3 regions of the Desulfosporosinus sp. FKA genome follow, and region 2 is predicted to be linked to each of the others. Evidence: riboswitches for the same ligand, from Rfam matches in the RefSeq annotation. Region 2 holds a riboswitch; each other region holds the start of a gene.
What was found. Region 2 has a riboswitch for thiamine pyrophosphate ahead of thiC (phosphomethylpyrimidine synthase ThiC). Riboswitches for the same ligand answer to the same signal wherever they lie in the genome.
Positions count from the first base shown of each region.

Region 1: linked by a shared signal. The riboswitch ahead of B5771_RS07570 (thiamine-binding protein) and the one ahead of thiC (phosphomethylpyrimidine synthase ThiC) in region 2 are both predicted to bind thiamine pyrophosphate.
Region 3: linked by a shared signal. The riboswitch ahead of thiD (bifunctional hydroxymethylpyrimidine kinase/phosphomethylpyrimidine kinase) and the one ahead of thiC (phosphomethylpyrimidine synthase ThiC) in region 2 are both predicted to bind thiamine pyrophosphate.

Region 1 covers NZ_NAHZ01000025.1:55,218-60,681, reverse strand. The annotation lists gene B5771_RS07585 (ABC transporter ATP-binding protein) at 1-596, opposite strand, end outside; gene B5771_RS07580 (ABC transporter substrate-binding protein) at 600-1,682, opposite strand; gene B5771_RS07575 (ABC transporter permease) at 1,756-2,538, opposite strand; gene B5771_RS07570 (thiamine-binding protein) at 2,543-2,824, opposite strand; TPP riboswitch at 2,992-3,101, opposite strand; gene B5771_RS07565 (IMP dehydrogenase) at 3,336-4,832, shown strand; gene B5771_RS07560 (DMT family transporter) at 4,905-5,464, opposite strand, start outside.
Region 2 covers NZ_NAHZ01000034.1:491,462-496,925, forward strand. The annotation lists gene B5771_RS23510 (alpha/beta fold hydrolase) at 1-96, opposite strand, end outside; gene B5771_RS23515 (helix-turn-helix domain-containing protein) at 83-544, opposite strand; gene B5771_RS23520 (hypothetical protein) at 810-1,154, shown strand; gene thiC (phosphomethylpyrimidine synthase ThiC) at 1,275-2,564, opposite strand; TPP riboswitch at 2,795-2,900, opposite strand; gene B5771_RS23530 (threonine/serine exporter family protein) at 3,055-3,504, opposite strand; gene B5771_RS23535 (threonine/serine exporter family protein) at 3,501-4,214, opposite strand; gene B5771_RS23540 (UvrD-helicase domain-containing protein) at 4,468-5,464, opposite strand, start outside.
Region 3 covers NZ_NAHZ01000013.1:27,835-33,298, reverse strand. The annotation lists gene rmuC (DNA recombination protein RmuC) at 1-1,123, opposite strand, end outside; TPP riboswitch at 1,401-1,516, shown strand; gene thiD (bifunctional hydroxymethylpyrimidine kinase/phosphomethylpyrimidine kinase) at 1,711-2,514, shown strand; gene B5771_RS02835 (SDR family oxidoreductase) at 2,702-3,439, shown strand; gene deoD (purine-nucleoside phosphorylase) at 4,358-5,071, shown strand; gene B5771_RS02825 (DUF3786 domain-containing protein) at 5,284-5,464, shown strand, end outside.

The DNA of each region.
Region 1 (5,464 bases), on a different contig from region 2:
AGAATTGCTTCTTCAATATCATGGGTAATAAAAACAACCGTCGGGCGGCTCTGACTCCACACATTAAGAAGCCATTCCTGCATTTCTCGCCGGGTCAAAGCGTCCAGTGCTCCAAAAGGTTCGTCCAGGATCAAGGCGTTCTGTCCAAATAAGAAGGTTCTTAGAAGTGCCCCCCTTTGCCGCATTCCGCCGGATAATTGATGCGGGTAATGCTCTGCAAACTTACCCAAGCCGAAACGATCGAGCCAGTGGCGTGCTTTCTCCCTGGATTGACGTTTATCCTCACGCCGAATATCGCTGCCTAAGGCGACATTGTCCAACAAGGTGCGCCAAGGCAAGAGTAAATCTTTTTGGGGCATATATCCCACTTGACCAGGGATACCCTTAATGGATCGGCCTTCTAAGAAAATATCACCCTGAGCAGGCACCTCAACTCCGGCGATCAAATTACAAATCGAACTCTTTCCGCAACCGGAAGGACCAATCAGAGATACGAATTTTCCCGTTTCCACCTCAAGATTAATGTTTTTCAAAACATCCAGAACAGATTTCCCGCCGTCCTGATACGATAGCGACACATCTTTAAGTATTAGCATAATCTAAGCCTTGGGTAAGAAATCGTTTGTAAACGCTTTGTCCGTATCAATCATTTTATCCAGAAGCTTGTGTTCGAACATCCATTGGGCATAATTGTGCCAAACAGAGGCTTTCTGAACACCCCATTGCGAAGCATCTGCCTGATATTGCTTGCTAATCCAAGCTTGGCTTTTCTTAATAAGCTTCTGGTCCTCCTCCGGAGCATTTTTGATCAGGATATTTGCCGCATCATCGGGGTTTTTAATAGCATATTGGTATCCTTCACTGACGGCTTGAGTAAAGCGGCGAACGACATCGGGTTTTTCCTTAATCATTTTTTCACTGGTGACTAAAACCGGTGTGTAATCATCGAGAGCCGGATTAATATCTTTAATCCACATCATGTTCAGAGGCGTACCCGCCAGTTCGGCCTGAATCCCTTCCCAGCCATAGAAAATCCAGGTCAGATCGATAGAACCTTTTGACATACTGGCAATGGGATCAGCATCACCAATATTTATTATTTTAACCTTGTTAAAATCCGCATGTTCCTTTTCCATCAAGGCTTTAATGGTCTCTGTCTCCGACGGCAGACCCCAGCCGCCGTAAGTCTTGCCTTCAAAATCCTTCGCAGTTTGGATATTCTTACTCTTCAGGGAAGCAAAACCCGACGTGTTATGCTGTAGGATTGTGGCTATAGAAACTAAGGGCAGCCCTTGGACGCGGGCATCAGTGACTTGTTCCTGAGCGCTTATCCCGAAATCAGCTTTGCCAGTGGCCACCAACTGTTCCACCGTTCCTTGACTCGAAGGAGGAACAATTTGGACATCCAGGCCCTCCTTGCTAAAATAGCCTTTGTCTTTAGCCACATAGAGGCCCGTATGGTTAGTATTCGGTGTCCAGTCCAACATAATTGTCACTTTGTCAGGCTGAGCTGCCGGCTTTGTCTGCGCAGATTCTGCTGCTTTCTGCGTACTTGTGCTGCATCCGGTTAACAAAAGGAGGGCACATAAGCTTGCAGCCAGCGTTACACTTAATACTTTTTTAACATGCTTTATTTTCTTTCGTCCGTCGACAACTTCTGATTTAAACAATGGTTTAATCATGATTCCTACTCCTTTTCGCAACTTCCTTAAAACATAGTGATGTTCTATGGTTTTAGGTTTTACTCTTAGGTTTTTAATCTTCCTTAGTATGTAACCAAGGTAATGCAAGACGCCGAATCCCCGCGATTAAGACAAAGTAAAATAGACTTAATATCGTAATAGCGACAATTGCGGCAAATACCTGATCTGTTCGAAATGAATGAGACGAACGGGTTAAATATACTCCTAAACCGGAACTAGCTCCAAGCCACTCACCAATCACTGCTCCCATAACACTATAGGTTGCAGCTATCTTCAATCCCGCAAAAAATGATGGTAAAGCATTAGGCCAGCGAATCATATACAAGATTTGCCAGCGTGTTGCTCCCATACTCTTAAGCAGATTAAGCAGGTCATCATCACTGACCTCTAATCCCTCTATTAAACTCACGGCAATTGGAAAAAAACACACTAAGACAACAGTAACAATTTTAGGCAGCAGGCCATATCCCAGCCAGAGAATCAAAAGTGGGGCAACCGCGATAAGAGGCACTGTTTGGGACACAATCAGCAAGGGATAAAACAAACGCTTAATCAAAGGCGAAAGTACCATTGCCACCCCTGCCGCTAATCCTAAAGCTATTGCCAAAACGAACCCCGCAGTTGTTTCTAAAAGTGTTGTCAACGTGTGTGCCCAAAGCAACTCTCTAGTATTCCAAAAGGCTTTCAGTACATCTATAGGAGATGGAATCAGCCAGAGAGGCAATTTGAAATAGGAGACAATGATTTGCCAAAGGGCCAAACAGATTACTAGAAATACGATTGTCGGAATACTATCACGCCATTTTTTCTGGAACCGCCCTGATTTGAATGGCATTTCCTTACTTCTCCCGGTATTTTTTAATCTTTTCTTCGATGGTCGTTTTACCAGGATTATAGTCCATCTTAATATACGTCATAACCCGCCCCGCCCCGGCTTTTATACAAGCGTCCTGTGCCTTTCGTATAATCGCCCACAGTTCATCGGGTTCCCCCTCCATGGTAGTTTCCATCGGCCCAACCTCATAGGTCACACCACTGGCAGCCACAACAGCGATTGCTTCATCGACAACTTCAAAAAGCCGATCGTCTTCAACTTTTGGCAACACCTGAAATGCCATCATAATTTTAGCCACTCCAGACCACTCCTTTTAATTAGTATCATTTAGCAATCAGACTAAAACCTTCCCAGTACAGATTTCTTTTGGCATATCAACTAAGATACTTCCCATCCGAAAATTCTGCCCATTTTCTGGTGAAAATACGAAAACCGCACATGACATGCGCGGTTTACTTCTTCTCAACACATTTCCTCCGCTGGCATTATCCAGATCAGGTTCGGTCGGCAGTAACTCTAACCACCCTCTCAGCCTAATTTCTTAAGCTCCCGTTATATTCAGTTTATGCCTTTCTTCTAAAGTAGCACACATGGGGGTATTGTGCAAGCCTATTTAGTGACATACTCCCACCACCTACGCTCTTCAAACACTTTTAACATTTGCTCAACCATCCTCACATCTTAAGATGGTAAAATAGATCATATCTTCAAGGGTTTTAGCATTGACAAGACCTAACTCTTCATATAGACTAGTAAAAATTCTTCGATTGAAACCTTTAGAACAGGGAGTGTTTAAATTGGCTTATTATTATGAGGATGCGTCAAGAACGTTTAGCGAATATTTGCTCGTTCCAAATTTGACAAGGACAGATTGTGTTCCCAGTAATGTAAATCTCAAAACACCTTTGGTTAAATTTAAGCGCGGCGAAAAATCCCCGCTGCAGTTAAATATACCCTTTGTATCTGCAATCATGCAATCGGTCTCTAACGATAGTTTAGCCATTGCCTTAGCAAGATGCGGGGGGCTTTCCTTTATTTATTGTTCACAGTCGATAGAGGAAGAAGTCGAAATGATTAAGAAAGTCAAACGATTTAAAGCCGGTTTTGTGGTTAGTGATGCCAACCTTACACCTGAACATACACTGAAAGATGTTATCCAGCTTAAGAAGAAGACGGGCCATTCGACCATTGCCATTACTGAAGACGGCACTTCCTCGACAAGATTAATGGGACTCGTGACAACTCGGGACTATCGGATTAGCCGGGATGTTCTGGATAAGAAAGTTTCTGAGTTTATGACGCCGTTATCGAAACTAATCGTAGGTCAAGAGGGAATTAGTCTCAGTGAGGCAAATGATATTATATGGGAACACAAACTCAACAACCTGCCTATTATTGATAAAAATCAAAACCTGCTCTATTTTGTATTCCGAAAAGATTACGACGATCATAAAGAAAATCCTTATGAATTACTGGATTCGGAAAAACGCTTTGTCGTTGGAGCCGGAATTAATACCAGAGATTATGAAGAGAGGGTCCCCGAATTAGTGAAAGCCGGCGCCGACATTCTGTGTGTTGATTCCTCCGACGGGTTTAGCGAGTGGCAGGGGAGAACCATTTCCTATATTAAGAATAAATATCAGGGAAGCGTCAAGGTTGGCGGTGGCAATGTTGTTGATCGTGAGGGTTTCATGTATTTAGTAAACTCCGGAGCTGACTTCGTTAAAATTGGAATCGGCGGAGGCTCTATTTGCATTACCCGAGAACAAAAAGGCATCGGGAGAGGCCAAGCCACTGCAGTTATTGAAGTCGCCAAAGCACGTGATGACTATTATAAAGAAACAGGGATCTATGTCCCCCTATGTTCTGACGGCGGAATTGTTCACGATTATCATATTGTCTTAGCACTGGCCATGGGCGCAGACTTTGTGATGATGGGAAGATATTTTGCTCGTTTTGATGAAAGCCCTACCAAGAAGGTCAAACTCGGCAACAATTATGTCAAAGAATATTGGGGCGAAGGCTCTAATCGAGCCCGCAATTGGGAAAGGTATGACTTAGGAGAAGGGGATAAACTCCACTTTGAAGAGGGAGTTGACAGTTATGTTCCTTATGCGGGCAGATTACAAGATAATTTAGAGGGAACTTTAAGCAAAATCAAATCAACAATGTGCAGCTGCGGAGCAATCAGCATTGAGGAATTACAGCGAACAGCCCGTATGTCGTTAGTTTCCTCCACAAGTATTATTGAAGGCGGCGCCCATGATGTAATCCTAAAAGAGAACAATTATTAATGCTTCTTTTCTTGGAGAAAACTCAAAAGATCACTAAAACAAAAGACCAGGTTCAAGTCCTGGTCTTTTGTTTTAGCTTTGCGACCTTATTTCCAACCTCTCACTTAAAAAGGTAGAACCTAGGATCAAAACACCACCCATGATTTGCATAGGACTCATTTTTTCTCCCAGAAAGACAGCCGAGATGATCACTGCCGTGATGGGGTCAATATAGCTTAATGCGGCGATAGTCTGTCCTTTTAATTCTTTGATCGCTGTGAAATATAAGAAGTAAGCAATCCCTGTATGAAGAATACCTAGAATAAGGATGAAAACCATTGAGCGTAAGGTTAACCCAGAAAAGTCTACTGTATCACCCAAAACAATATAGGGCAGGAGCACCAAGCTTGATACCATCAATTGCACAAGGGTAGTCTCAAACCCTGTTAGGTTTTTAATAAATTTATTCATGATGATGACACCCGCATAGAGTACTGCTGCTGAAAGGCCATATGCTATACCGAGAAAATGATTACTACCACTGCCTGTATCGCCGCCTCCCAGGTTGATTAGAAACAATCCGGCCATGGCAATAATAATGCATCCGACCTTAGTGAATGTTAATCGTTCCTTAAGGAGAAAGGGAGCCATTA
Region 2 (5,464 bases):
CCCACATTCATTGAGTTTAGTAACAAGAGAATCAATCTCACGACGACTTCCTGCAAAACCGTGAATTAATAAGCATCCTGTATTAAATTTCTCCATGACGAGTAAGCTCCTCAAAGCGTTTTTTTATATGGTCAAATTCAAAGGAAGAACAAATCCGCCTTTCCTGGCTGTCAAGGATTCGATAATGCTGGGAGATTAGGTTTTTTTGCATCGTATAGCCAAAAGAAGCCTCAAGCTCCTCCCACCATATTTTACCACCAAGAGTTTTAGGATAGTCCCGTTCGGTGCTGTCAAAGGCAAGAGCCATAATTACTTCCTTGGGCTGACCGCCAAACGTTATTGATAAAATTTCGCTCTTCCCAAAAATTGTGCAAAGTGTTACTGCACCCATCCAACCGAGTGTCGATCTGCCTTTTTCAATCTGTACGAGCGTTTTTTTAGACATGCCAAGTACTTCTGCCATTTTATCCTGTGAATAATCAAACTCTGTACGAACTAATTTTAATTTTTGGTCCAGTTTTTTTACAAATTCATCTTTAGTCATTAAAACAACTCCCATATAGTGTAATATTACACTATATGGGAGTTGTGGTCAATATATGTAGTCCTTAAATTCCCTGAACCCCTACAAAAATAGATTATAGAGTCACTAAAAATTCAACACACATTTTCAAAATCCTTTCCTAATATAAAATCTTCTATATGTTTGATAGAGTTATACCAAAAGATATAAAATAAAACAAAGGGATGGTTTCTAAGTACTTGCGATACTAAAAACAAGATAACAAAATAGTTGGAGGTATATTGGAATGGATTTTGGTGAGGTTTTTAAAGATATTTCTGCGGGACTCTTGGTTACAGATGCAGATTTTAATGTGATTTGGGCCAATAAATTTGAGGAACAGTTCTACGGAAAACCCGTTGTGGGTTTGCGTGCTATAGACTGTCACAAGGAAGAAAATCGTCAAAAAATTGCCGGCTTTGTAGAGCGGTTTAAAACCGGGGAATTAAAATCCTTTACCAAAATAGCCTTTGGGATGGTCATTACTTATAGCAGCTATTTCAAGAATGGAGAGTTCGCCGGAATGATTCGAACAAGAATTTATTTGCCCAAGGGGGCGGAGGCACAGGAGACTGCTCATTATCCAGAGTGAAAATTAGAATTAGCGTATTATGTCGGACGTATCCTTGACAAATTGGAGACAAAGTGGCTGTTGCAATATTCATTATGCAACGGCCCCTAAAAGTATACTTTTTGATACATTAGTTAAGAATCATAGAATTTTATTCATCAGTCTCATCGGGCACATTTCTCCACACATTGTACAGCTATCTTCGTGAGTTGGAGATGATTCTCTCCGATAACGTTCAGCTTTTTCCCGATCAATCGCTAATTCAAACATAGTAGACCAATCCAGCGCTTGTCTTGCTTTACTCATTTTAAGGTCCCAATCAGCAGCACCTGGGATTCCTTTGGCAATATCTGCCGCATGGGCCGCTATTTTAGTAGCTATTATTCCTTCTTTCATATCTTCGAGGGATGGAAGGCGAAGATGTTCTGCCGGGGTTACATAACATAAGAAGTCCGCTCCCGATGCGGCAGCTATGGCACCGCCTATGGCACTGGTAATGTGATCATATCCCGGAGCGATATCTGTCACTACTGGGCCTAATACATAGAAAGGTGCGTTATGGCATAATTTCTTCTCTAATAACATATTGGCTTGGATTTCATTGAGAGGGATATGACCAGGACCTTCGATCATAACTTGAACGTTCTTTTCCCAAGCGCGCAAGGTTAATTCACCTAACACGATAAGTTCTTCAATCTGTGCAGGATCAGTAGCATCCGCAAGGGATCCCGGACGACAGCCATCCCCCAAGCTCAGGGTTACATCGTACTTGGCGCAAATATCCAACAGATCGTCAAAATACTCGTAAAATGGATTCTCGCGATCATTTAATTCCATCCAGGCGAACAAAAGCGAACCTCCACGTGAAACAATATTTGTGACGCGTTTATTTTTTTTAAAATGAGCCACTGTTTGACGGTTAAGTCCAGCGTGTATCGTCATAAAATCGACACCATCTTGGGCATGCTTTTCTACAACCGCTAGAAACTCTTCTACAGTGATATCTTCAAGTTTTTTATCCAAAAAACCAATTGCATCATACATAGGAACTGTACCGATCATTGCCGTTGACATGTTAATTAGACGCGAACGAAATTCAGCAGTTTTTCCATAGTTGCTCAAATCCATAATAGCTTCAGCCTTCATATTAATGGCTGTTTGTACCTTCTCCAGTTCTAGATTAATATTCGCACAATCTTTGGAAATTCCTAAGTTGACATTGATTTTCGTTTTAAGGCCTTGCCCAACGCCTTCAGGGCTTAAAGTTAAGTGATTAATATTTGCCGGAATGACCACAGTTCCTTGGGCAACACGTGCACATATATCCTCAGGGGACTGATTCTCTTTTTGAGCAACAATTCTCATTGCTTCGGTAATTTCGCCTCGTTTGGCCGCCGCCATTTGTGTTGTCATAGCTAATTCCCTCCTCATTATTTTTTGAATGAAATAACCTTAATACAATCCTTCCAGAGCAAGTGAGTGAACTCGTTCAGCTAAAGCTGAACATCGGGGCTTCAGATGGGGACTCTACCCCACCTGAAGTTAACGAGGGACCCATCCCCACTTATAGAAGTGGGGGCCTAAAACCGAATAAAAAAACAGCTTCCCCGTAGGTAAGCTGTCGTTTTGACTCAGGTAAACTATGCTTCAATTCAAGTCAATCTTAAACGATTTTGCTTTCCTACGCTGGTACTAGCCAGATCAGGTTCGAAGGGACAAGAGCAATAGCTCTATCTCAGCCGCATTTGGGCACCCCTAGCAATTAATTTCGATTTATTATACAACGTCATACTTAAGAAGTAAATGTAAATGCACAAGTAAATATTTTAACAATTTAGTTCAATGAAAAACGCCAAAGTACCATGTCACCCAAAAGAGCTATATCTACGCCAATTCAGAATATCCACGAAAGAGATAAATATTAATGATGACGGTATTCATAAGAACGTAATGCAAAAAAGATTCTGAACAGCGAAGATGCCACCATAATGCCGGCAGCTATGGCAACTGCAATACTTACCGTGTAAGAGCCATAATCGGCAAACTCTACAATCCTATTATTGATCGCATAGCTCATCGTATAGTATAAGGCCCGACCTGGAACTAGTGGAATAATAGCTGCTGTTAAAAAAGTAGTAGCTGGCGTTTTCTCGATGCGGGCACATAGCTCTGAGTAAAAGGTTACTATAATAGCCGATACAAAGTACTGCGTCATTTCGCTGCTTAGCCAGAGACCGCCCAGTAAGTATATCATCCATGCTAACATACCGCCTAAAGCAGCATACCATATTTTCCTTCCTTTAATATTGAACAGAATCGAAAAACCAAGTGAACCTATAAAAGCCAAAATGATCTGAAATGTAGGGATCATTTAAACATACCTCCAACAAAAACCGATACCAGACCGAATCCAAAAGAGATGGATAATGCTACAAGAATAGCTTCACAAAGACGCAGTAGTCCTGCTATCGTATCTCCGCTTATGATATCTCTTATTGAGTTTGTTAGAGCCAATCCCGGTATCAGCAGCATGATATTTCCAATTGCAATTTTATCGAAGCTATGGCCTATCCCGGTTCTAACGAGCAGAACTCCCAGCAAACCTACAATGAACGAACATAGTATATTTACGATAAAAACATTCTTATCCAATCTTTGAATAAAAGTGATCACTGATTTCAATATCATGCCGATAGCTGCAGAAACAACTGCATCATTCAAGTCGCCTCCATAGAAAACCGTGAATGTTCCAGCAATCACACCATATACCAAATATTGGACAGTTGGACCATATTTATGTCTACTCCCGATCTTTTCGATTTCATTGCTAATATATTCCGCCTCAGGTTTGTGAGCACAAATATAGTGGGAAAGATTATTAAGTCTGTCTAACTTATCCAAATCTGTTGCGTATTTTAAGATCCTCCTGGTTTGAGTGAGCGTATTTCCGTTTTTCGATTGCAGAGATACGACGATGCTAGACGTGATTGTAAATACATCCACCCGCTTAGCATCATATGCTTTGCAGATACGGCTGATGGAGTCCTCTACGCGATTTACTTCAGCACCGCTGACAAGCATTTGTTCTCCAATATCCATTATGTAACTTAGTAATTCTTTTGTAAGCATATGATTTAATGCCCTTTCAGTTATTCCAACAATCTAAAGACATACTTTTAGCTTAATGATTCACTTTGATTATAAAATTTCATTTGCATAATTATACATCGAATTTAATTTATTGGCATCGGAAGCACCCTAAAGTGACAAAAAAACCGGCCTTAGATTTTTCACTAAAGCCGCTGTTTACACTTTTAGTTAAGTGATGCGTTAATTAAATCAAGGGGCTTTTATCTCCTTTATAATAAATAACCAGTCGATGGAGTGCCCGTGTACAGGTAATGTACAGTAATTGTCTATCAAAATCACTCACATAGTTTTCTTTACTAACATCATAAGCGATCACAACATCAAATTCTAATCCCTTTGCCATATAAGTTGGAATGACCAATGGACCTTTTGTAACTTCCCCTCCTCGAGGTTTAATAAGTGTTAGTTGCACCGATTTTTTCAACCGACCAAACACCTTTTCTGCTTCCCCTTGAGTTTTACATATGACGGCTATAGATTCATACCCTTGCTCTGTAAACTTCGCTATATCCTCAACGATCGACCGATCCATCGCCTCTAATGTTTCTTGAGGGATAACCGTGGGTTCCTCACCATGACGTTCAATAGAAGCATAACCTTGTTGGGTGCCTTCACCTAGCAGAGCCTGTGCGAAGGTGTTGATTTCACAGGTCGACCTATACCCTTTATTTAAAGAAAGCTTAATCATCTTACCTTTATTGAGTATCTCCGATATATCGTCATATAGTAAACTGTCTGCTGTTTTTTCAATCGTCTGACGGATGTCTCCTAAGACAGTATAGGTTGCATTATTGTACAAAATCCTAAAAACCTCGTATTGCAAAGGCGTATAATCCTGCGCTTCATCAATGACCACATGTTTGATCCCGGAAACCACATCATTCCCTTCGATCTTTAACTTCAAATAAAGAAGTGGGGCATAATCTTCATAGTGCACTTGCCCCTTTTGTAGATTTTGCAGAGTTGTTAAAATAATTTCTTCAGTAGTTTCCGGAAGTGTTAGACCTCGCGCCAACTTGAGTAAAAGCCCATGGTTCTTGAACAGCAGCATGTACAAGTCTCTATAATCAACGATCGTGAATTTTCGAATTCGTTCCCGGAAAGCCACAGCTTGTCTGATGGCTAACAATCGGCTGAAGGACTTTATTTCAAACTCATGCCCTTCACTTTTTTCCACAATC
Region 3 (5,464 bases), on a different contig from region 2:
GGTTCCAAACCTCACTCGATCGTTTTTCAATGGCTAAGGTTCTGAAGCCCATCTGTAGACTGTTAAGAAGTGCAGCGAGGGTCGTTGGACCGGTGATGATCACCTTATATTCGCGCTGCAGGAATTCACATAAACCTGGGCGCCGCAAAACTTCGGCATATAAGCCTTCAATAGGCAGAAACATGATGCCGAAATCCGTTGTGTGGGGTGGATCGATATATTTATCATGAATACTTTTACCTTCTGACTTAAGGCGATTCTCCAGAGATTTAGCCAACTCTTCAACCCGCGGGACATTTACCTGTTCTTGTGCTTCCAGCAATCGTTCATAATCCTCCAAGGGAAATTTGGCATCAATGGGTAACCAAAGGATACTATCCTGATCATCCCGTGACGGTAATTTCAGGGCAAATTCAACGCGGTCATTACTTCCGAGCTTTGTCGGGACATTGGTTGCATATTGTTCGGGAGTAAGGATTTGTTCAAGTAAATTCCCCAGTTGAATCTCACCCATAATGCCTCTCGTTTTTACATTGGTTAAGACTTTCTTTAAATCTCCAACACCGGAGGCTAACGTCTGCATTTCCCCGAGCCCTTTATAGACAGCTTCAAGCCGCTCACTGACTAATTTAAAGGATTCTCCCAGTCGCTGTTCAAGGGTAGCGCTGAGTTTCTCATCGACGGTGGCGCGCATCTGGTCTAATTTATGGGCGTTATCCTGTTGAATCTGTGTAAGCCGTTCTTCGACAGTATGACGCAGTCGTTCCAATTTTAAATCAGTGGTTTTAGTTAGCGAGCCTAACTGATCTGAAAAAATATCCAACTGATTGTGCTGGAGGGAAGCAATCTCCGCCATACGCGTCAAAACTGAATCGTTGAAGGAATGAAGCGTTTGGCTTAGCTCTTCCCGCACCTGACGTGCGTTGAGCATTGATTCTTCGCGATTTTTAGAGATTTCACCATGAACTAAGCGCTCGCTGTGTTCAAGGCCCTTCTCCAATACCTCAAATTTTCCCTGGAAATGGTTCATTGAATTTTGAGAAGAGCGAAAGAGTAAGAGAATAAGTAAGAGTAACGAAATACTTGCCAGAACTATTAAAGTCATAAGTAAAGGATCTCCCATTAAAATGCCTCCTAAGTTTAAATCTATAATTACAATAACACACTTAAAAGACATTTCGTTGTTTATCTCGTATATTTGTGATTTCAACACCTTCGCATTCCAGGTTTCGTCCATTCACTTACGCGGTTGTTCCGCTAAACCTCTGGGCAATACTTCAGGTCTACCGCCGGTCATGGACGATCAAGTGTCTCTGTAGCTTTCAAATAAATCGAAAATCATGGTTTGACCGAGCTCAAAGAGTTGACTTTCGATTTCGAGCGTGTTAAGTTTTAAAAAACATATAGAGCGGGGGAGCTGGAAAGAGGCCGGCTGAGATTTAGACCCTGGAAAGTCTAGGACCCTATAAACCTGATCTGGATAATGCCAGCGTAGGTAAGCAGTTACTCTTTCGGTTTAAATAATTAAGAGCTTAACTCCTATTCTGGAGATAGGCTCTTTTTATATGAAAGAGTGAACTCGTTCAGCTAAAGCTGAACATCGGGGCTTCGGTGGGGGACTCTACCCCCACCGAAGCGGAGAACGGGGGCCACTCCCACTTGTAGAAGTGGGAGTCTCACGATTAGATGAAAAATCATGGGGGGAGAACAATGAAAAAAGCGCTTACAATTGCCGGCTCAGACAGTAGTGGTGGAGCAGGAATTCAAGCCGATCTCAAAACCTTTTCCGCACATGGCATTTTTGGCATGAGCGTTATTACCGCCGTCACGGCTCAAAACACACAAGGAGTTTTTGCCGTTCAAGATATTTCCAGAGAAGTGATAGCAGCTCAAATTAAGGCGATTTTTGAAGATATTGAGGTCGATGGTCTTAAAATCGGCATGGTTTCTCAAATTCCCACTATTGAGGTCATTGCCGAATCTCTAAAAAACTATTCTCCGCAGAACGTTGTGCTAGATCCAGTCATGGTATCAAAAAGCGGTTACCATTTGTTAAATCCAGAAGCCGAGGAGACGCTTATTCGTAAGCTTTTACCCTTAGCGACCGTCGTAACACCTAATATTCCGGAAGCAGAAGTGATGACGAAAATGTCAATTCATAATCTTCCCCAGATGGAAGTGGCTGCTAAAATAATTCGCCAAATGGGAGCTAAGAATGTTCTTCTTAAAGGCGGACACCTGGAGGATGATTCAACAGATATTCTCTATAATGGTCAAGGCTTCGAGTATTATGCTTCAAAACGAATTGCGACAAAGAATACCCATGGAACCGGCTGTACTCTTTCTTCAGCTATAACTTCTAACCTTGCCCTGGGCTATTCTCTTGACGAAGCTGTTTCTCGTGCTAAAGAATACATTACTGCAGCGATTGAACACTCTTTAGAGATTGGCAAAGGTGTTGGACCGACTCATCACTTTTATGAGTTGTATAAGAAAGCGGGAATGATGAACTGAAGGTTAAACATTAGTTCAAGATTTAGACGACAAACCAGGAAAGTGATTTGTTTTATGATTTTTGGAATCCTAAGCTCTGGGTAAGAGACTCCGGTTAAACTTGTACAGTTTTAGAGGGTGCGTTATACTAGAATTCAATATTTAAGATTTCTATAATACAGAACTAAGACGCAGAGGAGGAATTAAAATGTTGCAAGGAAAAATAGCTTTAATTACTGGCGGTGGTACGGGAATCGGGAGAGCAATCGCCCTGATTCTTGCTAAAGCCGGTGTCCAGATTGCCGTTAATTATTCCCGTTCGGAAGATGACGCCTTAAAGACAAAGGCCGAGGTCGAAAGTTTGGGAGTTCGTTGTCTAACTTACCGGGCCGATATCGCAAAGGATGAAGACGTCAGATTAATGATCAGGAAGGTTGTTAACGACTTTGGGAAATTAGACATTCTTGTGAATAATGCCGGTATGACTCACTTTGTAGATCATGCTGATTTAGAAGGTTTAAAAGAAGAATATTGGGACGACATTATGGGAGTAAATGTTAAAGGAACGTTCTTCTGCTCCCGTGCTGCCGCCCCGGAACTTAAGAAAACTCGGGGATGTATCGTCAACATGGCATCCATTGCCGGTCTGACGGGATTAGGCAGCTCTATTGCTTATTCAGCCTCCAAGGCTGCCGTTGTCAGCATTAATAAATCTTTAGCTCGTGTTTTAGCTCCTGAGGTTAGGGTCAATGCTGTAGCTCCGGGAATTGTGCAGACGCGTTGGGTAGCAGGTAAGGATGAACATATCGCCCATCTTGCAGCCGGTACTCCCCTCGGACGGGTGGCTACCCCGGATGATATCGCCGAAGTTGTTTACGCACTTATTGCCCATGCCGGCTTTGTAACTGGGCAAACGATTGTTGTGGACGGCGGAAACTTTATCTAAATCATACAACTCTGGTATAATAAGGTACTTGACAAGAAATAAAATATGATTATAATTAAATTATAGTCAATGAATAAAAAAATTCAGTTTAGTTCTTGTTAGGGCATGCTAGGTAAAGTTTCGATTCTTCGGAGGTTTTCAGCATTGCGGTTTTAATGGGTGCTGAATTCGTTGAATTGATAACTACCTAGTAAGAAGGTAGTTTTTTCTTTTAAGAAAGCTTTCCCGCAAAGTTCCTCCCCCGTAACTCTGTTGTCGTTAGTCCCATAAAATTTCTTTGGTAATCAGTAAGTCATTGATTCTGCTGGGAAATTAGGTCGAGATTTCAGAGGATTGTTTCCGAAACACATTTTATCAGAAGTAGTGGAGGATTTGTCGAGATTAGTTTGCTAACCTAACTTGATTTGGTTTATATTTCTTTTAGTGAGTATGTTGAAAATTAATCCAGAGCCGTTTATCCATTAATTCTGGGGGGGACTTTGCGGGATATATCAGTTAAAAGAAAGGCCACTAATTTGGTGGCCTTTTCTGCGTTTGCACCACGCAGTGGTGCAAACGCAGAGGGTTAAAACCCCTCCAGGGCCTTTACCTAAAACTTACCACGAAGCAAACCAATACAAATCCCTATGAATATTGTATAATAAGGCGGAAGGACATATGTCCTTAAGTCTTTTTCATGTATATCCTCTTTGTCCCTCCGGGACAGCATAATCGGAGGGAACCTTTTTCTTCTTTCCAAGTGCAGTTAGGAACGTACTGCCTATAGTTTCTTAGAGGATAAATGAAGAAAATTTTTGGATTAGATTTTAGAAATAAGCCCGCCTTTTGGTGGGCTTATTTCATTAAAGTGGACAGAACATCATTGAATAGGATAAAATAGGATTGATCAAAATTGTTTAATTTAGGAAGGTGACGTTTATGAGTATACATATTGGCGCTAAAGAAGGCGAGATTGCAAGGACCGTTCTTTTACCCGGCGATCCTTTGAGAGCAAAGTTCATAGCAGAGACCTTTCTTCAGGATGTTGTTTGTTATAATGAAGTAAGAGGCATGTTCGGATTTACAGGTACTTATCAAGGAAAACGAGTTTCTGTTCAAGGAACAGGAATGGGAATGCCTTCAATCTCAATCTATGTCAATGAACTAATTACAGAGTTTAAAGTTCAGAATTTAATTCGCATCGGTACTTGTGGTGCTATGCAGGAGGATATTCATCTTAAGGATGTCATTCTGGCAATGAGTACCTCAACTGATTCCAACATGAACAAACTTAGATTCAACACTATGGATTATGCTCCGACCGCTAATTTTTCCTTACTCATGAAAGCCTATAATAATGCTCAGAAATTGGGGGTCCCTGTTCGTGTCGGCAATATATTAAGCACGGATACCTTTTATGGGGATGAACCTGATGATTGGAAGCAATGGGCTAAGTTTGGAGTTTTGGCAGTGGAAATGGAAGCGGCTGCCCTCTATACTTTAGCTGCCAAATTTAACGTCAGGGCACTTGGGATAATGACTGTCAGCGATAGCTTTATAACGCATGAAATTACAACCTCCGAAGAGCGACAAAAAACCTTCCGCAATATGATTGAAATAGCCTTAGAAACAGCATTAGAATTAGAAGATTAATCATTTGATTTTGCCGAATCGTAAGACTCCCATTTCAAGTGAGAGTGGTTCCTATACCTTGCTTTAAGGGGTAGACCCCCAATGTTCAGCCTTAGCTGAATGAGTCTAAGAGCCAAGATTTTATCACTTAAGGTTCTTAAACAAGTAAAAATATAAAATAACGTCTTAGAAGAACTTATGCAGCGTTTCAAAATAGGGGGGTGGCAAATTACATGTCACTGGATAATCCTTTGGAAGTTTACAAATTCCTCCCTAGATCGAATTGCAGACAATGCGGCCTGGCGACCTGTCTTGCTTTTGCTGCAGCAGTAATCAAGGGAGAAAAACGTCTTACTGGATGTCCTCATTTAGAGAGGACGTTTATAGAGGAATTAGAAGGAAAAATCGTCCGCC